2 regions of the Pseudomonas palleroniana genome follow, and region 1 is predicted to be linked to the other one. Evidence: predicted binding sites of a transcription regulator. Region 1 holds the regulator's gene; the other holds the start of a gene.
The links. Region 1 encodes FliA, which starts transcription of late flagellar genes. Its sites were predicted from a motif close to CTAAAGTTTNNNNNNNNNNNGCCGNTAA; they were not measured.
Positions count from the first base shown of each region.

Region 2: the regulator FliA is predicted to act here: its motif matches at 3,852-3,879, upstream of MJP36_RS20060 (methyl-accepting chemotaxis protein).

Region 1 is NZ_CP092411.1:2,415,337-2,422,145, reverse strand. It holds gene MJP36_RS11145 (chemotaxis protein CheA) at 1-1,452, opposite strand, end outside; gene MJP36_RS11140 (protein phosphatase CheZ) at 1,464-2,252, opposite strand; gene MJP36_RS11135 (chemotaxis response regulator CheY) at 2,272-2,646, opposite strand; gene fliA (RNA polymerase sigma factor FliA) at 2,815-3,555, opposite strand; gene fleN (flagellar synthesis regulator FleN) at 3,552-4,385, opposite strand; gene flhF (flagellar biosynthesis GTPase FlhF) at 4,491-5,807, opposite strand; gene flhA (flagellar biosynthesis protein FlhA) at 5,820-6,809, opposite strand, start outside.
Region 2 is NZ_CP092411.1:4,448,220-4,455,028, forward strand. It holds gene MJP36_RS20045 ((2Fe-2S)-binding protein) at 1-400, shown strand, start outside; gene MJP36_RS20050 (xanthine dehydrogenase family protein molybdopterin-binding subunit) at 397-2,634, shown strand; gene MJP36_RS20055 (alkene reductase) at 2,682-3,794, shown strand; gene MJP36_RS20060 (methyl-accepting chemotaxis protein) at 3,918-5,543, shown strand; gene MJP36_RS20065 (LysR substrate-binding domain-containing protein) at 5,560-6,510, opposite strand; gene MJP36_RS20070 (TauD/TfdA family dioxygenase) at 6,699-6,809, shown strand, end outside.

The sequences.
Region 1 (6,809 bases):
GCGCACCAAGTGGACCAGCGGGTCAGCCAGGGCCTCGACCAGGTTTTTGTCGAGGTCGGTTTCTTCCCCCACCAGCTCCAGGTTGATCTCTTTCTTGAGCTGGCGCGCCAGGTCACGAACCAGGCGCGGGAAGCGGCCGAAGACTTTCTTGATCGGCTGCATCCGCGTTTTCATCACAGCGGTCTGCAGGTCGGCGGTGACCACGTCGAGGTTCGACACGGCCTTCTGCATCGACTCGTCGCCACTGCTCAGGCCCAGGCGTACCAGGCGGTTACGCACCAACACCAGTTCGCCGACCATGTTCATGATGTCGTCCAGCCGCGCCGTGTCCACGCGCACAGTGGTTTCGGCTTCGCTGGCCGGCTTTTCGGCCACTGGTGCAGCGGCGGCACGCGCCGGTGCAGGCGCTGCAGCGGCCGGCGCAGCAGCAGGAGCCGGCTTGGCGGCAGCAGGTGCAGCAGCAGGTGCAGCAGCAGGTGCAGCAGCAGGTGCAGGTGCAGGTTTCGCCGCTACCGGGGTAGCGGTCGCAGCCGCCGTCGGGGGTACTTCACTGAACTTGCCCTTGCCGTGCAATTCGTCGAGCAAGGCTTCGAATTCGTGCTCGGAGATCAGCCCGTCGCCGGCTGGCTGCGCACTGGCAGGCGGCGTAACAGGCGGCTTGGCAGCCGTCGGCGCAGCCGCTGTCGCGGCAACTTCCGGCAGGGCTTCGGCCGCGAACGTGCCTTTGCCGTGCAGTTGGTCGAGCAACGCTTCGAATTCGTCGTCGGTAATGTCGGTGCTGGCCGGGGCCGCAGGCGCTTCGGAAGCTGCGGCAGGCGCCACGGCATCGGCGGCGAACTGGCCCTTGCCATGCAACTGGTCGAGCAAGGATTCAAATTCGGCGTCGGTGATGTCTTCGCTGGTCGGCACGGCAGCAGGTGCCGCCGGAGCTTCGGCTTCGGCCTTCGCCGCGCTGAGGGAGTTGAGCAGTTGCTCGAACTCGCTATCGGTCACATCCGGCTCAGGCTCGGCAACCGGTTCCGGTTCCGGGGCGGCTTCCACCGCCGGCGCGGCCGAGGTGTCGGCAGGCTCTGCGTAGCGCGCCAGGGCGGCCAGCAGCTCGGGCGTGGCAGCCGTGATCGGCGCGCGTTCACGGACCTGGCTGAACATGCCATTGACCGCATCCAGGGCTTCGAGAATCACGTCCATCAATTCCGAATCAACGTGACGCTCACCCTTGCGCAGGATGTCGAACACGTTCTCGGCGATGTGGCAGCACTCCACCAGCTCATGGAGCTGGAGGAAGCCGGCGCCCCCTTTTACAGTGTGAAAACCGCGAAAAATTGCATTGAGCAGGTTCGCATCATCCGGGCGGCTTTCCAGCTCGACCAGTTGCTCGGACAGTTGCTCTAAAATTTCGCCGGCCTCTACAAGGAAATCCTGAAGGATCTCTTCATCGGCGCCGAAGCTCATGTGGGTGCTCCTTAGAAGCCTAAACTGGACAGCAAATCGTCTACGTCATCTTGACCGGATACGACGTCTTCACGTTTATCGGCATGAATCTGCGGACCTTCACCCTTGGCGAGATGTTTTTGTGGATCTTTTTCCGAAAGGATCGCTGCGCGGTCATGTTCGATACCGGCAAAGCGGTCGACCTGGCCGGCCATCAGCACCAATTTGAGCAGGTTGCTTTCCACTTCGGTGACCAACTGGGTCACACGCTTGATCACTTGACCGGTGAGGTCCTGGTAATCCTGGGCCAGCAAAATGTCGTTGAGGTTGCTGGAAACCGTACGGTTGTCCTGCTCACTGCGCGACAGGAAACCTTCAACCCGACGCGCCAATTCACGAAACTCTTCGGCGCCCACTTCGCGACGCATGAAGCGGCCCCAGTCAACGCTGAGGGCCTGGGCTTCGTTGGCCATGCCGTTGACCAGCGGCGTGGCGTTTTCCACCAGGTCCATAGTGCGGTTGGCCGCCGCCTCAGTCAGCCTGACCACATAGGACAAGCGTTCGGTGGCATCGGTGATTTGCGAAATTTCTTCGGCCTGGGGCATGTGCGGGTCAATCTGAAAATTGACGATCGCACTGTGCAGCTCACGTGTCAGCTTGCCCACTTCCTGATACAGGCCGCGGTCACGCGTCTGATTGAGCTCATGGATCAACTGCACCGCGTCGCCGAACTGACCTTTTTCCAGGCTTTCGACCAACTGGTGGGCATGTTTTTTCAGAGTCGACTCAAAGTCTTTCTGTGATGATTCTGTATGCTCCATAGCTCCCCCTGCGATGGCGTTAGCCGTGGATGCGCTCGAAGATTTTTTCGATCTTCTCTTTCAACGCCTGTGCAGTGAATGGCTTGACCACGTAACCGTTGACCCCGGCCTGGGCGGCTTCGATGATCTGTTCACGCTTGGCTTCGGCGGTCACCATCAACACGGGAAGGCTGCGCAATTTTTCGTCGGCGCGCACGTGGCGCAACAAGTCGATACCGGTCATGCCCGGCATGTTCCAGTCCGTTACCAGAAAGTCGATGCTCCCACTGTTGAGGATCGGGATCGCCGTAAGGCCGTCATCCGCCTCGACCGTGTTGGTGAACCCAAGGTCACGCAACAGATTTTTTATGATCCGCCGCATCGTTGAGAAGTCATCAACGATGAGGATTTTCATGTTCTTGTCCAATTCGACCTCCAAGCAGTCTTAAACGCGCCCAGCACCTGGACGCGCCATTTCAATCAACAGGCGTTACACAACAAAGGACTGCCCAGGGCACCACGGCACGACCCCGCAAAAGCCTTCGACTTTCGCGGCGCGTCTACAGTGTCCCCACACTGCCTGTCAGCGCGCGCGCCACTCCCCCAACCGCCCCCGCAAGCGGGCTGCGCACTGGCTATGCAGCTGGCTGACACGCGATTCGCTGACCCCCAGGACCTCACCGATTTCCTTGAGGTTCAGCTCTTCGTCGTAGTACAGCGCCAACACCAGTCGCTCACGCTCCGGCAAATTGGCAATCGCGTCCGCCAACGCCCTCTGGAAACGCTCATCTTCCAGGTCACGCGACGGTTCGAGATGTGCACTCGCGCCGTCCTCGTGCAGCCCTTCGTGTTCGCCGTCCTGCAACAGGTCGTCGAAACTGAACAGGCGGCTGCCCAAGGTATCGTTCAAAATCCCGTAATAATCATCGAGACTCAATTGGAGTTCGGCCGCAACTTCATGATCTTTAGCGTCACGACCGGTTTTTGCTTCAATTGCGCGAATGGCATCACTGACCATTCGCGTGTTGCGGTGTACCGAACGCGGCGCCCAATCCCCTTTACGGACCTCATCGAGCATCGCGCCACGGATACGGATACCCGCATACGTCTCGAAACTCGCACCCTTGCTCGCGTCATATTTGGTCGACACTTCGAGCAAGCCGATCATGCCGGCCTGGATCAGGTCTTCCACCTGCACACTGGCCGGCAGGCGCGCCAGCAAGTGGTAGGCAATGCGCTTGACCAAGGGCGCATAACGCTCGATCAATTCGCCCTGGCTGTCACGTGCCGATTTCTTGTAAAGGTTATAGCCGCTGGCTGTCATAGCACCGGTCCTGCGCTCGTCTGATGCACCAATCGCTCGACGAAAAACTCCAGATGCCCCCGCGGGTTGGCAGGCAACGGCCAGGTATCGACCTTCTGGGCAATAGCCTTGAACGCCAACGCGCATTTGGAACGAGGGAACGCTTCATAGACCGCACGCTGCTTTTGCACGGCCTTGCGCACACACTCGTCATAGGGAACTGCGCCAACGTATTGTAAGGCGACATCGAGAAAACGGTCCGTGACCTTGGTCAACTTGGCGAACAGATTCCGGCCTTCCTGCGGGCTTTGGGCCATGTTGGCCAGCACGCGGAAGCGGTTCATGCCGTAGTCACGGTTAAGCAGTTTGATCAGAGCATAGGCGTCGGTGATCGAGGTGGGTTCGTCGCAGACCACCAGCAATACTTCCTGCGCGGCGCGCACGAAGCTGACCACGGATTCGCCGATCCCGGCGGCGGTGTCGATCACCAGCACATCGAGGTTGTCGCCGATATCGCTGAACGCCTGGATCAGGCCGGCGTGCTGCGCCGGGCTCAGGTGCACCATGCTCTGGGTGCCCGAGGCGGCAGGCACGATACGAATGCCTCCGGGGCCTTGCAGCAGCACATCGCGCAGCTCGCAACGGCCCTCGATCACATCGGCGAGGGTGTGTTTGGGTGTCAGCCCCAGCAGAACGTCCACGTTCGCCAGGCCCAGGTCAGCATCCAGCAGCATGACGCGACGGCCAAGTTCTGCCAGGGCCAGGGACAAATTCACCGACACGTTAGTTTTCCCGACGCCACCTTTGCCGCCGGTCACCGCGATCACCTGTACAGGATGCATGCTGCCCATTTTATTTCTTTACCTTGTCTTGCTTAGACGCAGGCTACACGGCTTGGTCGCGTGAATCGCTTGCAGACCATCAATGTAGATACATTTCACAGTGCTCATCCTGCCTCACCCCACCCGTTTTGCCGGGTTGTGGTAAAGGTCGGCGAACATATCAGCCATCGCTTCCTCGCTAGGCTCTTCTTGCATTTGCACGCTGACAGCACGGCTGACCAACTGATGACGACGCGGCAGATGCAAATCATCTGGAATCCGCGGGCCATCGGTCAGGTAGGCAACCGGTAATTCATGACCGATAGCCAGGCTCAACACCTCACCCAAGTTTGCAGTTTCGTCTAGTTTGGTGAGGATGCAACCCGCCAGGCCGCAACGTTTGTAGCTGTGGTACGCAGCGGTAAGAACCTGTTTCTGGCTGGTGGTTGCAAGCACCAGGTAATTTTTCGCCTTGATGCCACGCCCGGCCAGGCTTTCCAGCTGCATGCGCAGCGCCGGATCGCTGGCTTGCAGGCCGGCGGTGTCGATCAACACCACGCGCTTGCGCAACAGCGGGTCAAGGGCATTGGCCAGGGACTGGCCCGGGTCGACGTGGGTCACCGGCACATTGAGGATGCGCCCCAGGGTCTTGAGCTGTTCCTGGGCGCCGATACGATAACTGTCCATGCTCACCAGCGCGATACTCGACGCGCCGTACTTGAGCACATACCGGGCGGCCAGCTTGGCCAGGGTGGTGGTCTTGCCCATGCCGGCCGGGCCGACCATGGCGATCACACCGCCCTCTTCCAGCGGTTCGAGCTCCGGGGTGACGATCATGCGGGCCAAGTGGGCCAGCAACATGCGCCACGCCTGGCGGGGCTCTTCGACCTCGGTGGTCAGCGCCAGCAGGTCGCGGGACAGCGGGCCGGACAGGCCGATACGCTGCAAGCGACGCCACAGGTTGGCCTGGTGCGGCTTGCTGCCTTGCAACTGTGTCCAGGCCAACGAACCCAACTGCACTTCGAGCAGTTCACGCAGGCCGTTGAGTTCAGAGCGCATCGAGTCGAACACGCGCTGGTCGACCGCAGCCGCCGGGGCCGGCGCTGCGGGACGTGGCGGTTCAACGAAGGTCGGCTCGACCAGCGGCTCGGCGGCCGTCAGCGGCAGGCCGGCGAACAATTGGCGATTGGTGGTAGCGTCGCTGTCGCCACGCATGCTCAGCTCGGCCTGGGCCGACACAATGCGCGAGGCGGTCTTGCGCAACTCGTCTTCGAGTTCCATGTTCGGCACGCGCGGCGCCAATGCCTGGGGGGTGTAATCCAGGGCAGCCGTCAGCTCGACACCGCCGGCAATGCGACGGTTACCGATAATCGCGGCATCGGCGCCCAGCTCATCACGGACCAGTTTCATGGCCTGACGCATATCGGCGGCGAAAAAACGCTTAACTTGCATAACCCACTACCCTCAGCCGTTGGGCCCTACTGTCGCGACGATAGTCACTTGCTTGTTGTCAGGAATTTCCTGATAAGCCAAAACGTGCAAATTCGGTACTGCCAGGCGTCCGAACCGCGACAACATCGCTCGAACCGGGCCCGCCACCAGCAGAATCACCGGATGGCCCGCCATTTCCTGGCGCTGCGCCGCTTCGATCAACGAACGCTGGAGTTTTTCAGCCATGCTCGGCTCCAGCAGAACGCCCTCTTCCTGGCCTTGTCCGGCCTTCTGGATACTATTGAGCAATATTTGTTCCAACCTGGGCTCCAAGGTGATCACAGGCAGCTCAGACTCAATGCCTACAATGCTTTGCACGATGGCACGGGACAAGCCGACGCGCACGGCGGCCACCAGAGCGGCAGTATCTTGACTCTTGGCGGCATTGTTGGCGATGGCTTCCGCGATGCTGCGAATGTCGCGCACCGGCACTTGCTCGGCGAGCAACGCCTGCAGCACTTTGAGCAACTGCGACAGCGACAGCACCCCCGGCACCAGCTCTTCGGCCAGCTTTGGCGAGGCTTTGGCCAGCAACCCCATCAATTGCTGGACTTCCTCATGGCCGATCAGCTCATGGGAGTGCTTGTACAGAATCTGGTTAAGGTGGGTGGCAACCACCGTGCTGGCGTCCACCACCGTATATCCGAGGGATTGCGCCTGGCTGCGCTGGCTGACTTCGACCCACACCGCATCCAGGCCGAAAGCCGGATCTTTGGCGGTAATGCCATTGAGCGTACCGAACACCTGGCCGGGGTTGATCGCCAGTTCGCGGTCCGGGTAGATCTCGGCTTCGGCCAGGATCACCCCCATCAGGGTCAGGCGGTAGGCACTGGGGGCCAGGTCGAGGTTGTCGCGGATGTGTACGGTCGGCATCAGGAAGCCCAGGTCCTGGGACAACTTCTTGCGGACCCCCTTGATGCGTGCAAGCAACTGGCCGCCCTGGTTACGGTCCACCAGAGGGAT
Region 2 (6,809 bases), 2.0 Mb from region 1:
TGCGCTGCGCAATCATCTGGGGCTTAACGGCGCCAAGTACGGCTGCGGTCTGGGACAGTGCGGTGCCTGCACTGTGCTGGTGGATGACCAGCCGGTATTTTCCTGCCTGACCCCCTGCACGGGCCTGGAGGGCAAGGCCATCCGCACGGTCGAGAGCCTGGGCACGGCAGAGCGTCCAGGCCCTTTGCAAAAGGCCTTTATCGAGACCCAGGCCGCGCAATGCGGTTACTGCATCGCCGGCATGCTGATGCGCGCCCAGGCGTTGCTTGAGCACACTCCCCATCCAGACGAAGACACCATTCGCGAGCATATGGCGAGCAACCTGTGCCGCTGCGGAACCCACTTGCGGATCGTCGAGGCCATCAGCCGTGTCGCCAGGCAAGACAGGAGCGCCGTATGACCCTTCAGCCTGAGGTTGATCAGGGGCGCCGCGCTTTTCTGCGCGCAGGCGCGCTGGTCCTGACATTCACCCTTTTACCGGCAGCGCGGCATGCACTGGCCGACAGCGAAGTCGATACGCTCGGCACGGTGGTGCTGGCACCCGATCTTCCTGGAAGCCTGCGCACCAATCCCTACCTCGATGCCTGGATCCGCGTCGATGCCGAGGGCATCACCGTCTACACCGGCAAGGTTGAATTGGGGACAGGCGTGAAAACCGCCCTCCTGCAGATTGCCGCCGAACGCCTGGATATCTCACCCTCCGCGATCCGTCTGCTCACTGCGGATACCGCCCTGACGCCCGACGAAGGCTACACCGCCGGCAGCCACAGTATTTTCGACAGCGGCACGGCCTTGTTCAATGCGGCGGCTCAGGTTCGCGAGTTGCTGTTGGAGTCGGCGGCACGCCGTTGGAAAGTCGAAACCGCCTTGCTGACCACTCAGGAGGGCGTCATCGAGGGCCTGAACGGGCAACGGATGACCTATGCCGAAGCCGTCAAGGGCGTTGACCTGCACCACTATGCGAAGGCGCAATCACCCTCGATGCCGGCGTCCGCGTTCAAGCTGATCGGCCATTCTCTTGCACGCCTGGATATCCCGGCCAAGGTCAGTGGTGGCGCAGCGTTCGTCCAGGATCTGCGCCTGCCCGGCATGCTACATGCCCGCGTCATCCGTCCACCACGTCCTGGTTGCCTGCTTGAAGCGTTCGATACCGAGTCAGTCAAAAACCTGCCCGGCGTCGTACAGGTGGTGCGTGACGGCAACTACCTGGCCGTGGTGGCCGAAGATGAATGGCAAGCCATCAAAGCGATGCGCAGCGGGTATGCACTGGCCCGCTGGAGCGGTGCAGAGGCGATTCCCGACGCGGATGACATCCACTCGTTGTTGACCCGCCTGCCCGCCCATCGCTATCCCATCAGCCATGAAGGCAACCCGGCCGCCGTAGCCGGCGCGAGTTATCACGCGCGCGTCACCAAGCAGTACCTCATGCACGGGTCCATTGGCCCGTCCTGCGCCGTGGCCTGGTTCAAGGACGGCATGCTCACCGTGTGGACCCACACGCAAGGTGTCTACCCTCTTCGCACCGGGATCGCCGAGATGCTGGGGCTGGCACCGGCGCAGGTGCGCTGCATCCATGTCGAGGGGGCCGGCTGTTACGGCCACAATGGCGCGGACGACGCGGCAGCCGACGCCGCGCTGATTGCAATGCGCGTCGCCGGCACGCCCGTGCGTGTGCAATGGATGCGCGAGCAGGAAAACCTCTGGGAGCCCTACAGCAGTGCCATGCTCACCGAGGTCCGGGCCACCCTCGATGCACAGGGCAAATTGCAGGACTGGGCCTATGAGCTGTGGACCACGCCACACAACGAACGCATCGTAAATGCCGGCAGACTGATCCCCGCTCGGCTGTTGGCCCGTCCGTTCGTCTCCGCGCCGTCGGTTCCAATCGCCCAGCCCGAAGGGGATGGCGATCGGAATGCGGTGCCGCTGTACACCCTGGCCTCTACGCGCATCGACATGAACTTCGTGACCACAATGCCGTTTCGCACATCCGCCATGCGTTCGCTGGGGGCCCACATCAATATCTTCGCCATCGAAGCCTGTATCGATGAACTGGCCATCCAGGCCGGCATCGATCCGGTTGCCTTGCGCCTTGCCCATCTGGCAGACCCGCGAGCCCGTGCGGTAGTCGAGCGCGTCCGGGATGCCAGCGGCTGGCCGCATAAAGGCAATCAACCGGGCTCCGGCATTGGCTTCGCGTTTGCCCGCTACAAGAACATCATGGGCTACTGCGCACTCGCCGTGCGTTTGCACGTGCATCCGCAAACCGGCGAGATTCAGCTCGACCAAGTGATAACCGCCGTGGACGTGGGGCAAATCGTCAACCCCGATGGCCTGCGCAACCAGGTGGAGGGAGGCATCGTGCAGTCCGCCAGCTGGACCTTGTATGAAAAAGTCGGCTACGACCCGGGCGGAGTCCGCAGCTACGACTGGAGCGGTTACCCGATCCTGCGCTTTCCTCAGTTACCCAAGCAGGTCGACGTACATTTGCTCGATCAGCCCGGACAACCCTTTCTTGGCGCGGCCGAGATCGTCCAGGGCCCCATGGCCGCCGCCATCGGCAACGCCGTCGCGAACGCCACCGGCCGCCGCTGGCTGAACCTGCCCCTGACCCGCTCAGTACAACAGGCATAGCCCTAAGCCCCCTTCAACGCATTGCGTTTGACGCAAAGGAAATACCCATGACTCAGCACCTGTTTCAACCTATCGCCGTTGGCCCCTACACACTGGCTCATCGTGTGGCCATGGCCCCTCTGACCCGCTCCCGAGCCGGCCAGCCGGGCGATCTTCCGACCGCCCTGAACGCCGAGTATTACCGGCAACGCGCCAGTGCCGCCTTGATCATCACCGAAGCCACGCAGATTTCCCGTCAAGGTCAGGGCTACGCCTGGACCCCGGGGATTTACAGTGATGAACAGGTGCAAGGCTGGCGCCAGGTGAGTACACAGGTGCACGAAGCCGGGGGACTGATCTTCATGCAACTGTGGCATGTGGGGCGTGTTTCCCATCCCAGCTTCCAACCCGATAACGCCCTGCCGGTTGCCCCCAGCGCACTGCCGGTGCCAGGCAAGACATTTATCGTCGATGACGATGGCAACGGCGTCTGGGGGGATGTACCCGTACCACGTGCCCTGGAAACTGCGGAGATTGTGCAGATCATCGAGGATTACCGTCGCGCCGCGCGCAACGCCTTGAAAGCCGGGATGGACGGCATTGAAATCCACGCGGGCAACGGTTATCTGCTCGACCAGTTCATCAATAGCAACAGCAACCAGCGTGAGGACGCCTACGGCGGCAGTGTGGAAAATCGCGCGCGCCTGTTGTTGCAAGTCGTCGAGGCGGTTGGCGATGAAGTCGGGGCGGAGCGCGTAGGTGTACGGCTGACACCGATGGGCCGCTTCATGGGCATGGGCGATGCGACTCCCGAAGCCACATTCGGCCATATCGTCAGCGCCCTGAACCGCTGGCCCCTGGCCTACCTGCACCTTGTGGAACCTGCCGTGGTCGGCACCGTCAAGGACGAGCATTTCGATCCGCGCTGGGACGCAATCATCGGCCAACTTCGTACGCAATGGAAAGGCGTGCTGATGGTGGCCGGTGGTTACGATCCGAAAACCGCAGAACATGCCCTGGCCGCCAACCGCGCTGACATCATTGCCTTCGGAAGGCCGTTCCTGGCCAACCCTGACTTGCCACGGCGCATCCGTGAGGGACTGGCGCTCAACGCGTCAGACCCCAGTACCTTCTTTGGTGGCGACCAGCGCGGATACACTGATTACCCCGCTCATCCATAAGCCTCAACCCGCGCCGCATTTAACGTCCGGTAATCGAACGAGTTCCCACTTTTGCCGCTTAAGTTCCTGAAGCGGCGGCGGATAGCTCGGTCACTATTATCCAGTCGTTCACGGAGTGGCCTCATGCTCGCCCATCTGAAAATTCGCACCGGTATGTTCGGGGTGCTCCTGCTGTTCGTCATTGCACTGCTGTTCTCGGCCCTGAACGGTTGGTGGTCGGCCGAACGCAGTCACGACCAGATTGACGAGTTGGGGCGCACTTCACGCCAAATCGACGGGATCAACAACGCATTGCTACTGGCCATTCGCACCAGCGCCAATGTGTCCTCGGCGTTTATCGAGACCGTCGGCGCACGCTTTGATGAGTCGCAGGCACGGCTGGTTCGCAGCGAGGCTATCTGGAGCGAGGCCATCGCCAAGCTCGATGCCTCGACCACAGACTTGCGTGAGCCGGCGCTGAAAGCGCTCGCCGACACTCTCAAAGAGGCATTCGCCGAATACGGTACGGCCATCGCCGGCCAGCGCGCCGCCACTCGTGCGCATTCGGCCGATCAGTATTTCCAGGTCAATATCGCTGCCGGCAATAGCATGACCAAGCTGCAGGAAATCCGCGTGAAGCTGGTCGACGCTTTGAATGCCCGCGCCCAAGAGATCAACACGCAAGCGGCTGCGCGGCTGAAGACTGCGCAAACGCTGGCTATCGCCCTGACCCTGTCGACCCTGGCACTCGCGCTCGTCTGCTGGACATTCATTGCCGGCAGGGTCCTGCGGCCATTGCGCGAGGCCGGCGAACACTTCAAACGCATTGCCGGGGGCGACTTGACCTGTGAGGTCGTCTCGCCTGGTCGCAACGAAATCGGCGAGTTGTTCGTTGAACTCCAACGCATGCAGACCCGCCAGCGCGAAACTCTGATCCAGATCGCTGACTCCGCCACGCAGTTGGCCTCAGCCGCTGAACAACTCAATGCCGTCACCGAAGAAAGCAACCGTGGCCTGCAACAGCAGGACATGCAACTGGAACAGGCAGCGACAGCCGTCAACCAGATGACCAGCGCGGTCGAAGAAGTGGCGCGCAACGCAGTGTCTACCTCGCAAGCGGCCACCGCCTCCCATACGCTGTCGGAAAGAAGCCGCCAGCAAGTACGCGAGAACATCAGCGGCACGCAATCGATGGCCACCGAGATTCAGGGCAGCGCAACGCATATCCAGCACCTCGCCGATGAAGTGCGCAACATCGGCAAGGTATTGGACGTGATCCGCTCAGTCTCGGAGCAGACCAACCTGCTGGCCCTCAATGCGGCCATCGAAGCGGCCCGCGCAGGTGAAGCAGGCCGGGGGTTTGCCGTCGTGGCCGACGAGGTGCGCACCCTCGCCTACCGTACCCAGACATCGACCCGCGAGATCGAACAGATGATTGCGAACGTGCAAAGCACGGCCGAACAGGCGGTGGGTTCGATGCGCAGCAGCACGGCGCGGGCGCAAGACACACTGGGTATCACCCAGGCGTCGGGGGCCGTGCTGGAAGATATTTTCGCGGCCATCAGCCAGATCAATGAGCGCAACCTGGTGATTGCCAGTGCAGCCGAAGAGCAGGCTCAGGTTGCCCGTGAGGTGGACAGCAATTTGCTGGCGATCCGCGACCTGTCGGCGCAGTCTGCGGCAGGTGCCTTGCAGACCCGCGCAGCCAGCCAGGCGCTAGCAACGCTGGCCGCAGGGTTGAGCACGCTGGTGGGACGCTTTCGAACCTGACGTTGCCAGGGCTGCGTCAACTCAAGAATTCCAACCCGCGCTCGTCTATCACCGGCACGGTTTCCAGCAAATAACGCTTGAAGCTCTCCAGCGCGGCGTTGTGATTGCTGCGTGCGGGCCATACCAGGTAGTAGCTGTCACCGGTACTGACCGCCTTGTTGTAGGGCAGTACCAGTGAGCCCTTGACCAATTCGTCACCGACCAGCGCCAGGTCACCGATGGAAACGCCGCGCCCCTGGATCGCGGCGGAGATACCCAGTTCCAGGGTGTCGAAAATTTTGCCTTTCTGCCAGGAAACCGCCGACATCAAGCCCACACGCTCCAGCCAGCGTTGCCAATCGCGCCGGTCTCGGGACGGGTGGATCAATTCCGCGGAGAATATCCCCTCACCGCTCAGGTTGTGCTGCTCCAGCAGGCTCGGCGAGCAGACCGGTATCAGCCATTCATCAAACAGCTTGATAAACTCAAGGTCATCGGAAAAACGCCCGTTGCCCAACAACACGGCACAGTCGAACGGCTCGACATCGAAGTTGACGAAATCGACGTCCATCCACTCGCTGGACAATTGCGCCTGCTCTATACCGTTCACGGCATTGAACTCATCCAGCACATGCAGCAACCAGCGCATTGTCAAGGTGGAAGGCGCCTTGACCCTCAGGGTTTTCTCCTTGCGGCTGGTGACGGTGCAGGCATTTTCGATCAGGCGAAAGCCGACTTTCAATTCTTGAGCCAACAATCGTCCGGTCTGGGTGAGGAAAATTTTCGGCCCTTTGCGCTCGAACAATGCGCAGCCAAAATGCTCCTCCAAGGCCTTGACGTGCCGGCTTACGGCGCTTTGGGTGATAAAGAGGGTGTCGGCAGCCTGGGTAAAAGAACTGAAACGCGCAGCCAATTCGAAGGCCCGCAATGCGTAGAGCGGCGGCAGCCGGCGCGCGCCCTGATCAAGCGCATCATGATTCATACTCATCCTTACCCATCATTTTTTTCCGTTTTTAAATACCGTGCGATTGACAAATAATCAACCGTACAAATAAGCGACAGACTTATTAGTCATTTCAAGCGCAACCGAACCCTATAAAAAATCCAATCATGCTTGGCATGCGCCTAACCTCTGCGGCCTTTAATAGTTTTTAAACACACAGCAGATCCTTCACCATGCCTAATTTCAATCAACTCCTGTCTTCCAGTATCCAGCAAGCGAAACTCGACCAGGCGACCGAATCCGATATATTGAATTTTCGTTTATTTGGTAATAAAAAAGGCTTC